DNA from 3 places in the Pontimonas salivibrio genome. Region 1 is predicted to be linked to each of the others. Evidence: predicted binding sites of a transcription regulator. Region 1 holds the regulator's gene; each other region holds the start of a gene.

Evidence for each region. The regulator HrcA, encoded in region 1, represses chaperone genes, less so after heat shock. The targets are predictions, from matches to a motif close to TTNGCACTCGNNNNNNNCGAGTGCNAA.
Region 2: a site for HrcA is predicted at 2,153-2,179, ahead of groES (co-chaperone GroES). Genes of this name have one in related genera too.
Region 3: a site for HrcA is predicted at 1,503-1,529, ahead of groL (chaperonin GroEL). Genes of this name have one in related genera too.

What each region holds. Positions count from the first base shown of each region.
Region 1 covers NZ_CP026923.1:774,532-778,723, reverse strand. The annotation lists gene C3B54_RS04015 (histidine triad nucleotide-binding protein) at 1-89, opposite strand, end outside; gene C3B54_RS04010 (16S rRNA (uracil(1498)-N(3))-methyltransferase) at 130-870, opposite strand; gene dnaJ (molecular chaperone DnaJ) at 876-1,970, opposite strand; gene hrcA (heat-inducible transcriptional repressor HrcA) at 1,972-3,009, opposite strand; gene hemW (radical SAM family heme chaperone HemW) at 3,088-4,192, opposite strand, start outside.
Region 2 covers NZ_CP026923.1:317,481-321,672, reverse strand. The annotation lists gene C3B54_RS01770 (ABC transporter substrate-binding protein) at 1-639, opposite strand, end outside; gene rarD (EamA family transporter RarD) at 794-1,696, opposite strand; gene groES (co-chaperone GroES) at 1,785-2,078, opposite strand; gene C3B54_RS01755 (class I SAM-dependent methyltransferase) at 2,215-3,402, shown strand; partial or broken gene tsaD (tRNA (adenosine(37)-N6)-threonylcarbamoyltransferase complex transferase subunit TsaD) at 3,973-4,192, opposite strand, start outside.
Region 3 covers NZ_CP026923.1:387,048-391,239, forward strand. The annotation lists gene C3B54_RS02095 (LytR C-terminal domain-containing protein) at 1-359, shown strand, start outside; gene C3B54_RS02100 (DUF3048 domain-containing protein) at 402-1,454, shown strand; gene groL (chaperonin GroEL) at 1,571-3,193, shown strand; gene C3B54_RS02110 (sensor histidine kinase) at 3,311-4,192, opposite strand, start outside.

The DNA of each region.
Region 1 (4,192 bases):
GCAATTACTCGCTCAGTTTCCAGGACAATATCGGCCGGGATTTCCCGCGACACGATTTTGCTGAAGATACTGGGCTCTTGCTCACTCATGTCCACAGTCTACAAAGGCCTTCCCGAGAGTGAGAAGGGATTACCAGTGGCGAAGCCTGGCGTGCAGTAGTGCCAGGGCAATCGGTCCTGCACTAGATGCGCGCAGGACGCCCGGGCCCAGTTTCGCCAGCGAAATGCCCGCAGTAGACAAAGCATCAAATTCCTGGTCACTCCATCCGCCCTCTGGCCCGACAGCCACCACAATCGGCAGTGCTTCTGGTAGCCCATCGATTGGCACGTCCAACACGGTGGCCTGAGCTCGGTGGTCCAACACAATGAGTTGGCACTCGACCGAGCGTTCAATCAACGCCTCAATGGTCGACACCGGCTCAACGCTGGCCACCCGGGGCTGTAGCGCCTGCTTACTCGCCTCAGTGACAATTTTCTGCCAACGCTCCACACCGCGGGTGGCTTTGTCCAAATCCCAGCGGACCACTGAGCGCTGGGCGTGGAGGGGAATAATCCGATCGACACCCACTTCGGTGGCCTGCTCGATTGCTTGTTCGTCTCGACCCGACTTGGCGAGAGACTGTGCGAGCCACAATTCGGGTTGCCAACCTTTCGTGTGGCTGACATCCAGGACAACCAGAGCCACCGATTCGGCGCTCACCTCAGTGGCTTCAGCAGTGGCAAGAACTCCCCGACCATTACCAATCAGAACCTTTTCGCCCACTCGAAGCCTGGCCGCTTTGGCCGCATGGCGTGCTTCAGCACCGGACAGTTCTACTTTTTCGCCTGCAATGAGGCGCTGAAATGGATCAATGAAATACAGGTGCGCCACAGCGTTTAGGCGCCAAAGAATCGCTCACGCAGACGCTGGAATGTCCCTGACTGGTTGGCCTTCAGCGTCGGCGGGTGCGGTTTTCTGATTTCTCGGAGCTTTTTCACGAGGTCAATTTCTTTTCCACCCAGTTTGCTGGGGGTCACCACATGGACGGGCAGCTTCAAGTCACCGCGACCGGCTCCGCGCAGTTTGGTCACACCACGGCCTTTGATGGTCAATACATCCTCACTTTGAACTCCCGGGCGAATAGTGATGTCCACGGGGCCATCTAGTGCGTCGATAGTGGCCTCAGCACCCAAGATTGCGTCGACCAGGTCGACATCGATGGTGGCGACGAGGTCGTCACCGTGGCGTTCGAACGTTTCGTGTGCACGCACCTGGATTTCCAGGTAAAGATCTCCCGCGGGCCCACCACCGTGTCCCACTTCACCGGCACCCGCCATGTGGATGCGCTGCCCGGTTTCAATACCGGCAGGAATCTCCACCTCAAGCGACTGGCTGGAGCGGACCCGGCCTTGGCCGGCGCAGCTCGGGCACGGTTGGTCAATCACACTGCCAAAACCGCGGCAAGACCCGCACGGGCTTTGGGTGACCATGTTGCCCAACAGGCTCCGCACGGTGCGCTGTACCTGCCCGGATCCCTGACAGATATCGCAGGTGCGCGGTTGGGTGCCAGGCGCGCAGCACGAACCTTGACAACTGTCACACACCACCGCGGTGTCAATCTCCAGAGTGGTGGTGGTCCCAAAGATCACCTCTGTGAGGTCCACTTCGACGCGTAAGAGGGCGTCTTGGCCTCGTTCAGTGCGGGACCGTGGGCCACGAGTTTGGCCGCCACCACCGAAAAAGGTTTCAAAGATGTCACCGAAGGGACCAAACCCACCCTGTTCGTCGCCGCCGCGGTCGTAGCGCTGACGTGATTGGGCGTCCGAGAGGACTTCGTAGGCGTGGGTGACCTGCTTGAAGCGGTCTTCAGCACCTTCATCTTTATTGACATCGGGGTGTAGCTCCCGCGCCAGCCTGCGATACGCCTTTCGAATCTCGTCAGACGAGGCGTCGCGGGCGACACCGAGGACTTCGTAGTGGTCAACAGCCACGCTATTTATCTCCAGTTCCTGACTGCCCATCGAGCAATCTGGTCAAGTATCGGGCGACGGCGTGAACGGCCGCCATATTTCCTGGGTAGTCCATGCGGGTAGGGCCCAACACACCCACCACGCCCTTGTCGGTTTCACCCGAATGGTAGGACCCGGCGACAACCGAAGTTTCTGACAGCGGTGCCGACATTTCCCGCCCGATTCTGGCCAACACGTCTTGACCACCCTCTTGCATTTCGGTGAAGAGTTTCAACACAGTGACCTGTTCTTCGATCGCTTCCAAAACAGGGTAAACACTGTCAGAAAAATCGGTCTCTGTGCGGACAAGATTTGCCGCGCCAGCAACCAACAAGCGGTTCGTGCGGTGGGCTTCCAGGTTCCGACACACACCATCAACGAGGCGTTCAAGGATTTCCCGACGTTCGGGACTGGCCTGAGCGGGTAGGCCTTGGAGGGCAATTTGGACGTCGTCCAAGCTTTTCCCCATGACCGCTTCGTTAATGGTGGCGCGAATCTCGCCCACGACGGCGTCATCGGGGATTTCTGTCCAGTTCACAACACTTTGGTCGACGTGACCAGAGTCGGTGATCAAAATCACCATGACCCGCTCGCTATCCATCGGCAACAATTCGACGTGTCGCACGCGTGCAGTGCCGAAGGTGGGGTACTGAATGAGGGCGACCTGGTTGGTCAGTTGCGACAGCATCCGCACAGTGCGAGTCAACGTATCGTCCAGATCGACCGACTGGTCAAGGAATCGTTCAATGGCCGAGCGTTGGGCTGCACTCAGTGGTTTGTGGTGGGTGAGGCTGTCGACAAACACTCGGTAGCCCTTATCGGTGGGAATGCGACCGGCCGACGTGTGGGGTGCGGCAATGAGGTCTTCTTCTTCTAGCAGCGCCATGTCGTTTCGGATGGTCGCTGCCGAGACACCAAAGCCTGGCCTCTCGGCGATCGCCTTCGACGCGACGGGTTCGCTGGAGTCGATGAAGTCTTGGACGATGACTCGCAGGACATTGAGAGCACGCTCAGAAACCACTAGCCACCTCCTCTTTAGCAGTCTCACTACTCAACTGCTAATGATACTTGCGCGCAGACCGTGGTCCTGAAAACTGCCCTAGCCTCCTGTCAGCCGCGCCGACAACCCATCAGCAAGCAGCCTGCCTTTCAGGCTGAGCTCTACCCGACCGGCAGTAAACGCTTCAGGCTGCAGCCAACCCGCGTCGAGTGCCTCGTGCAGAATGGCTCCAGCCGGCGGGTAGTGGTCGGTCAGTGAATCAATCGCCAGTCCCTGTCGGGTGCGAAGACCCAGCATCACCATTTCCACCCAACGAGTATGTTCATCCAACACTTCGCGCCCCAACGCGGGCGAGTGCCCAGCTTTCACTCGATCGGCATAGGCCCGTGGGTGTTTCACATTCCACCAACGCACCCCACCGATGTGGGAGTGAGCGCCGGGTCCGATACCCCACCAGTCAGAGCCCAACCAGTAGCTGAGGTTATGGCGAGACAGCCCCTCAGAAGTATGTGACCAGTTGCTCACCTCGTACCACTCGTAGCCGGCGTCGCGAAAGGTCTCATCGGCTTGTTCATAAAAACTCGCCTGAGTGTCCTCATCAATCGCTTCCAGCTCCCCCCTACGGATGCGTCTGGCCAACGCGGTCCCTGGTTCCACAATGAGTGAATAGGCGGAAATGTGGTCGGGTTCAAGCTCCAACGCACGATCAAGGCTCTCCTGCCAATCGGCGGAGGACTCTCCCGGTGTGCCATAAATCAAATCCAAAGACACCTGTAGCCCGGCGTCTGACGCTGCCCTGATCACGTCGGGGACACTGCCCGGATTGTGCGTTCGATCCAGTGTGGACAATACGTGGGGGACAAATGACTGCACCCCGACCGAAACCCGAGTGACCCCTTGTGCCGCGAGTTCCACAAGGCGTTGAGCATCCAACGTGTCCGGGTTTGCTTCCACGGTGACCTCTGCGCGAGGTGACATTCCCCACAGTGTGTCCACCCTCCTGAGCATTTGCCCCAACCGGGACGGTGCCAACAGAGTGGGAGTACCGCCACCGATGAACACGGTCTGCACTTCACGCTTTGGCACACCCGAGGCATCGAGTACACCAGCAGCAAAGTCCAACTCCTGGAACACCCGCTCGGGGTAATCCTCCGGGCTCACCTCAGGAAGTTCCCCGGGCGTGTAGGTGTTGAAATCGCAGTAA
Region 2 (4,192 bases), 460 kb from region 1:
AGCTTCGAAGGCCTTGGTGGCCTCGTCGCGCAGGGTGGTTCCATACGAGTCGTTCAACACGATCATCGAGGCAGTCTCGTGACCATCCTGAGCCAACAGAGTTCCAAGGGCTTCACCCTGGAGGAAGTCTGCAGGCGCAGTACGCCAGTAGAGACCGGCATCGTCGTAGTCAGAGAATGCTGTCGAGGTGTTCGCGGGCGACACCATGAGCACGCCAGCTTCCTTGGTCACCTGGTCGATGAACTGCAAGGACACACCGGATGATGCGGCACCGACGATAGCTGCCACGTCTTCGTTCAGAAGACGGGGAATTTCAGTCTCGTAGGCCTTGTTGTCGAGGTCACCCGAGTCACCGAAGACAACCTCAAGCGAGATACCCGCTGCGGCGTCGTTGATGTCCTTCTGGGCGAGTGCGACACCGGCTTCTTCGGGGGGTCCGAGGAACGCGAGGGTTCCCGTGACCGGAAGGGCGGTACCAATCTTCAGACTTAGTTCCTCAGCCGCAGGCGACTCTTCAGTCGTCTCTTCCTCAGTGGTTTCTTCGGCAACGGGCTCTTCAGCCGCTGCACAACCACTGAGCACTAGCGCCGAGGCGGCGAGAATGGCAAAACCACTCCCAGCCTTCGAAATTACGCTCATGATGCTCCTTACATACTCTTCTTCATCCTCAAGGGAAAAAGGGTCGTGCGATACACAACCGGCTTCTATCGTAAGCGCTCAGGGGTGCCCAAGGCACTACAGGATGGTTACAGCCCTGTAACATCGTGACGCGAAATTCCTGGGGAAAATTGGCTTACCTCCCGGTTAACCCCCGGGTTTTGAGAGCGTCGCCAATGAAAACGCCAAGTGCCACGACGATGATGGCGAAGCCCCACCACCGCTCGATAGGCATCGGTTCCATCAGGATGAAGATTCCCACCAGTGCTTGCAAGATCGGGTTTAAATACTGCAGTAACCCAACAGTTGCCAGAGGCAGGCGCCTCGCTGCTGATGCGAAAAGTAACAGCGGTATCGACGTCACGGCACCCGCTAACGACATCAACATGACGAGTCCAGCGCCTTCGCTAGTGACCGCCAAGCCGTCGGTCAGCGCAATCCAGATCAACAAACCCACTGCCAGCGGTGTCACCCACACTGTCTCCAAGGTCAACCCGGTGAGGGCTGGCATCTGGCCCAAACCTTTCTTCACCAGACCATAAAAACCGAAAGAAAACGCAAGGCCTACGGATATCCATGGAAACTCGCCATAGCCCACAACGAGCACCGTGACCGCCACAACACCAAGTGCCAGGGCTACCCACTGGGCCGTGCGCAGCCGCTCACGCAAAATAAACACTCCCAGCAGTGCCGTCACCAGAGGGTTAATGAAATACCCCAACGCGGCATCCATCACATGCCCGGTCTGGGTTGCGTACACAAAAATGCCCCAGTTGGCCAAAATCAACACCCCAGCCGCCGCGGTGAGCAGCGCGCTGCGCCGGTCTCGAAGTACCGCGAGCGCTCGCTGCAGGTGTCCGGTCGCCAGCAAAATCAGCACACAGAACACCAACGACAACACAATTCGCCAGGCGAGAATCTCTAATGAGCTTGCGGGCGCCAACGCCACAAAATACAGAGGCATGAAGCCCCACAGCGAATAAGCGCCCAGCGCGTAGCCATAGCCAGCGCGAACACTCTTCGTCTCAGATGATGTCACTGCCCAAGGTTAGCGCCGAGGAACACCCCGCCCCGCATACAAGAACGCCCCGGCCTTCACGGCCGGGGCGTTCTTAGGAAAGCGTGTGTTAGCGCTCGACGATCGCCAAAATGTCTTTGGCCGAGAGCACCAAGTACTCGTCAGTTCCGAATTTCACTTCGGTTCCGCCGTACTTGGAGTAGAGCACGCGGTCACCCACGGAAATGTCCATGGGAACTCGCTTGTCTCCTGCCATGCGACCTGGTCCAACAGCCACAACTTCACCCTCTTGGGGCTTTTCTTGAGCTGTGTCTGGAATGACCAGACCGGACGAGGTGGTCTGCTCTGCATCGACCTGCTGAATGACTACGCGATCTTCGAGCGGCTTGATAGACACCGACACGGTTGACCTCTTTCTGAAACTAATGGGTTAGCACACTCACCACTTGAGTGCTAAGTCTTACTGTATCGAACGAATTAGCACTCATGCAATCCGAGTGCCAAAAATTGTGCGCTCCGGAGCCTGCCACAATAGCGAGGTGGCTATCGATGCGGACGTATTGCTCCAGTCCGAAACTCTGATACTCATCGACACTCTCGCCGAGTCAGATTCGAGTGCAGACATCGTTCAGACTGTTTCAGCCCTCCGCCGCGCCGGACACCCGACCGAACGCATCCACCAAGCACTCGAACAGCTTCGACTGCGCCGAAAAGGCGAAGCGAAATTTGGCCCTTACGCCAGTCAGATGCTTTTCAGCGAAACAGGCTTGGAGCAGGCCAGTCGTCTTGCCGTGGCCGCCCACCACGCAGGCCGCTTCCAGGCCGCAGGCATTAGGACTGTCGCCGACCTGGGTTGTGGCATCGGAGGAGACTCGATGGCCTTTGCCGCACTGGGGCTATCCGTCCTCGCTGTCGATTCGGACCACAACACCGCGGCACTAGCGAGCTACAACCTCGCTATGTTCGACTCCGTCACCGTCGAACACGCTGATGCCCTTCAGGTTGACCTGAGTGGCGTCGAAGGCATTTGGCTAGATCCTGCAAGACGAGAGGGCGGAACCCGCCTTGTCAATCCCGAACAGTGGTCACCCTCGCTCACCGACGCATTCACCCTCGCTCGAACACGCCCCAGTGGGATCAAGCTTGCGCCCGGGATGGACCGCGAGTTGATACCCGCAGATGCCGAAGCACAGTGGGTCAGCCACAGTGGCGGCGTTGTCGAAGTGGTCCTCTGGTGGGGCGCGCTGGCCCGCCCGGGTATTCGGCGATCGGCACTCGTGCTCGGTGCTGAGCATTCGGCCGAACTGACAGCTGAAAACGATGCGCCAGACGCAGATATCGGGCCGCTTCGCGATTACCTCTATGAACCAGACGGTGCGGTCATTCGGGCCCGGCTCATTGGCAAGCTCGCCGGAATGTTGGGCGGCGCAATGCTCTCACCCGGCATCGCCTACATCACCTCTGACGAGGAACACCACAGCGTGTTTGCCGCCGGTTTCGCCGTCCACAAAGTCCTGCCACTGAAAACGAAAGACCTGGTCGCTTGGGTCCGAGACGCCAACATTGGCACCCTGGAAATCAAAAAACGAGGCGTCGATATTGATCCCGCGAGACTGCGGGAACAACTCTCCCCACAAGGCTCAGAGTCCGGCACGCTGATCATCACCCGCTACCAGGGCAAGAAAGTCGCAATCGTTGCCACACGACTGGTCCCAGCCGCCGGCTGACCGCGCCGACAAACAAGTCTAACCCTCCGGCAGTAACAACCCTGCGCTGACTAACAGTGCCCGAACCAACGGTGTTGCCGCGGCCACACCCACCACGATGGACAGGGCAATACCCAGATAGCCAAGGACCAAAGCCACCATCACGGTGCCCTTCCTTGCCAGAGGGTAGGGCTTGGAAATGTGTCCAGTCACCACCGCAAGGATGGCCGGAATCACTCCCACACCAAGCGCAGGCGACAGCGCGAGTCCTAACACCCCGAGCGAGAGGCTCACCGTGGGCAGCCAAGGTCGCTTCGGTGTGGGCGCCCTAGTTGTCGAAGCCGACACTGTGGGCTGTAGGCCGGTGATGGCCTCGTCAATACGTTCTTCCTCTTCGCCCTCGCCTTCAGCTTCGCTACCAGTGGACGCAGAATCAACGCCTTCCGCCGCTTCTGCTTCTGCTTCTGCTTCTGCTTCTGCTTCTGGCGCACTGACCGGGTCGGTGGGGGCCCAGCGTGTCAACGATTCAGTGACCTCAGGATCATCCACGGGCACATCACCGCCATTAGACGAACCATCAACCTCGCGCCCCAACTGAGCATGCTCGGCGGAAACGGTTGACTGGGCAGAAGTATCCATGCGCGAGGGCGCCTGGCCCCTCTTGATCAACTCCGCCCCTAACACGGCAATCATTGCGCCGTTATCGGTGCACAACGACAGCGGTGGAATGCGCAGGTCCACACCCGCCACGCCTGCACGCTCAACAGCTAAGGCCCGCACTCTCGAGTTTGCCGCCACGCCCCCACCCAGC
Region 3 (4,192 bases), 390 kb from region 1:
CCGAACCGGCACCAGAGCCAGAGCCAGAACCCGAACCTGAGCCGGTCGAGCCGATTGTGAACCCCTCGGCCGATGAGATCGAAGGCATTACCCTCACGGTGTTGAACGGGACCGACACGGCAGGTTTGGCCTCCGGAGCGGGCGAGCGTTTAAGCGATGAGGGCTGGCCGGATCAGACCCTCACGAACGCAGATTCGCAAGACGTCGAGACCAGCCTGGTGGCCTACCAGCAAGAAGACGACGAAGCGTTAGCCCTTGGGGTGGCACAAATTCTGGGCATTGATGAGGTAGTCCTTACCGACAACTATCCCGGTGCCAATATCACCGTGTTGTTGGGTGCCGACTATTCCACGGATTAACACCCTTCGGGCGTTAGTCTGAATATGACGGGGGAGGGCAGTATGAGAGCGATTCGAGCGGCCACTTCAGTTCTCGCTGTGACCCTGCTCCTGGCGGGCTGCCAAAGCGGTGCGGGTTCAGACGGTGGCGATGCCACCGATGAGTCGGCGCCGATTGACAACTCGGAATCGCCATCGATCGAAATCGATGCAGACCTCTGGCCACTGACCGGTCTTCCCTTGGATGGCGGCGATTCGAGCCTGCCTTCGCTTGCCGCAAAGATTGATAATGCTCCGGCGGCGAGGCCCCAAGTGGGTCTGGATCAGGCCGACATTGTTTTTGAGGAACTGGTCGAAGGTGGCCTGACTCGTTATGTGGCCGTATGGCATTCGACGCTTCCCGCCGAGGTGGGTCCGGTGCGCTCTGTCCGTCCCATGGATCCCGACATTGTGAGCCCCTTTGGCGGAATCATTGCCTACTCGGGCGGTCAACAGCGGTTTGTGGAGGCGATGCTTGATGCGCCAGTCGCCAGTGCCATCAATGGCCAAAGCGATGTGGAGGATTTTTTTTACCGCAGTAGCGACAAAATCGCTCCGCATAATGTGATTGTCCGAGCCCCCGAACTGGTGTCCTATTTCCAGGACCGTTCGGGACCCCCACCGCAGTTCAACTATTCGACCCAAGTGGACGAGTCGAGTGCGGCAACTGACGGAGTGGCGGCCAACCTGGTGCGCGTCTTCTTCAGCGGTTCGTCCTTTCCCACTTGGGAGTATGACGCCGAGCGGGGGTCTTACCTGCGTCACCAAACCAACGGTGCACCAGACAATGCCCTCTCGGGTGAACAGATTTCCGCGGAAAACGTCGTCGTGCTTGAAGTCGATATTCAAGTGATTCAAGACATTCCGACTACTCGAATGGTCGACTCCGGAGAGGGTGTTGTTGCCACCGGCGGTGGTGTCTTAGAGGTGCGCTGGTCGAAGGCTGCCCCCGAGGCACCGATTGAGTTGACCGACACGTCTGGCGCTCGAGTCCTCCTCGCCCCCGGGCAAACGTGGGTGGAGTTGATTCCTGCCGAAGGTTCCGGAGTGCCGGCAGGCCAGGTGGAGCTGGAGTAAACGCCGGATCGTCCACTTGCACTCTCAGGCGGAGAGTGCCAAAATCAATTAGCACTCGCAGTTTGTGAGTGCAAATTTGACTCACTGTAAACGTCCAGGAGGGACGAGAAACTGACATGGCAAAACTAATTGCTTTCGATGAAGAGGCCCGTCGCGGTCTCGAGCGTGGACTCAACGTCCTCGCCGATGCCGTCAAGGTCACGCTAGGACCCCGCGGTCGCAACGTAGTGCTGGAAAAGAAGTGGGGCGCCCCCACCATCACCAACGATGGTGTGTCGATCGCGAAAGAAATCGACCTCGAGGACCCCTTCGAAAAAATCGGTGCCGAGCTCGTCAAAGAGGTCGCCAAGAAGACTGACGATGTTGCCGGTGACGGCACCACTACGTCGGTCGTTCTCGCTCAGGCCATGGTTCGCGAAGGACTGCGCAACGTCGCAGCCGGCGCTGACCCCATTGCCCTAAAGCGCGGAATGGAAAAGGCCGTCAATGCCGTATCCGACCGTCTGCTCTCCACCGCCAAAGAGGTCGAAACCAAGGCCGAAATCGCTGCCACCGCATCGATTTCCGCTGCGGATCCCGCCATTGGTGACCTGATTGCGGAAGCAATCGACAAGGTCGGGAAAGAAGGTGTGGTCACTGTTGAAGAGTCCAACACTTTCGGCACCACCCTGGAACTCACCGAAGGTATGCGCTTTGACAAGGGTTACCTCTCCGCCTACATGGTGACCGACGCTGAGCGTCAGGAAGCGGTCTTCGAAGACCCCTACATCCTGATCGTGAACTCGAAGATCTCGGCCATTAAGGATCTGCTTCCTGTGGTTGACCAGGTCATCCAGTCGGGCAAGCAACTGCTGATTATCGCCGAAGACGTTGAGGGCGAAGCACTCGCCACCCTCGTGGTGAACAAGATCCGTGGAATCTTCAAGTCGGTTGCCGTGAAGGCTCCCGGTTTTGGTGACCGTCGCAAGGCTATGCTGCAAGACATCGCCATCCTCACCGGTGGTCAGGTCATCAGCGAAGAGGTCGGCCTGAAGCTCGAGGGCGCAACCCTCGACCTGCTCGGTCGCGCACGCAAGGTGGTTGTCACCAAAGACGAGACCACCATTGTGGAAGGTGCCGGAGATTCTGAAGCAATCGCTGGTCGCGTGAAGCAGATCCGCCAAGAAATCGAAAACTCTGACAGCGACTACGACCGTGAGAAGCTCCAGGAGCGTCTCGCCAAGCTTGCCGGTGGCGTTGCCGTTATCAAGGCTGGTGCGGCCACTGAGGTTGAGCTGAAAGAGCGCAAGCACCGCATCGAAGATGCTGTGCGTAACGCCAAGGCTGCTGTTGAAGAAGGAATCGTCGCCGGTGGGGGCGTGGCCCTCATTCAGGCTGCCGCTGTTGCTCTGGACAAGCTCAAGGTCGATGGTGAAGAAAACACTGGTGTGAACATTGTGCGCCAGGCCATCGAGCAGCCACTGCGTCAGATCGCTTTCAACGCTGGCCACGAGCCCGGCGTTGTGGTCGAGCACGTGCGCGGACTGAAAGACGGTCACGGCCTGAACGCGGCAACCGGAGAATACGGCGACATGCTCGCTGCCGGTATCGCTGACCCCGTGAAGGTGACCCGTTCGGCTCTGCTGAACGCCGCCTCTATCGCAGGACTGTTCCTCACCACTGAGGCTGTTGTTGCGGAGAAGCCTGAGCCTGCTTCGGCAGCTCCCGCCGGTGACCCCACCGGAGGAATGGACTTCTAAGTAGAAGAACATCATCACTGAGGGGGCAGCCTTTGGCTGCCCCCTCAGTGCGTAATGAGCAGCTTCGCAACCGCATGGGCTTGAGGTGTGCGGTGGCAGGCGCCCCATAAGCGAAGGCTAAGCGGTGCGGGAAAAGGTTGCGCGGGCAACCGTGCCGCCTTCAGGGTGTGGCTCCAGTGATACCCGAGCCCCGCTGGAGAGCGCCAACTGTTTGACGACCGCGAGTCCAAGCCCAGTGCCTTCGTGAGTGGCACCTCCCCGCCAAAAACGGTCAAAGGCCCGCTCAGCATCCTCAGCACTAATCCCCGGTCCGGTATCTCTCACCCGGACTTCGGTTTCCCCATCGGACACCGCGACGTCGATGTGTAGTTCTCCGCCGTCTGGCATAACAGAGAGCGCGTTGTCGATGTAATTGTCGATGATCTGTTCTGTCGCGGTGGGGACTGCCCACACGATGGCCGATTCGGGTGAGGCTACCTGAATACTGACGTCGGATTCTTCAGCCAAACTGCGCCAATGCTCGACCCGTTCACGAACAATCGCCCCAATGTCTTGGGGTGCTCTGGTGACGTCCTCCACGCTGGAGCGTCCGAGTGCGAGCAGGCCTTCGATGAGGCGACGCATTCGGGAGAGCTCGCCATCAATTTCATCAAAACGTTCCCCCAATTCGGGGTTGTCGGGGAGGCCCTCCCGGACGCGTTCGATCCGCAGTTGCAGCGCGGTGAGTGGGGTGCGCAACTGGTGTGAGGCATCAGCAGCGAAAGATTTTTGCTCCTGGACAAGGGTCTCTAATCGGGTGGCCATCTGGTTCACGTTTTGAGCCAACTCTTTGACCTCTTTTGGTCCGTCAGGTTCATCAGCGCGAGCGCTGAGGTCGCCATGAGAAAGCCGGGTGGCGATATCGCCCAAATGGACCAGGTTGCGCGAGAGCACCCGTGAGATTACGAAGGCCAACCCAATGGCGAACACCAAAGTGATGAAGGCAACGAGATACACCCC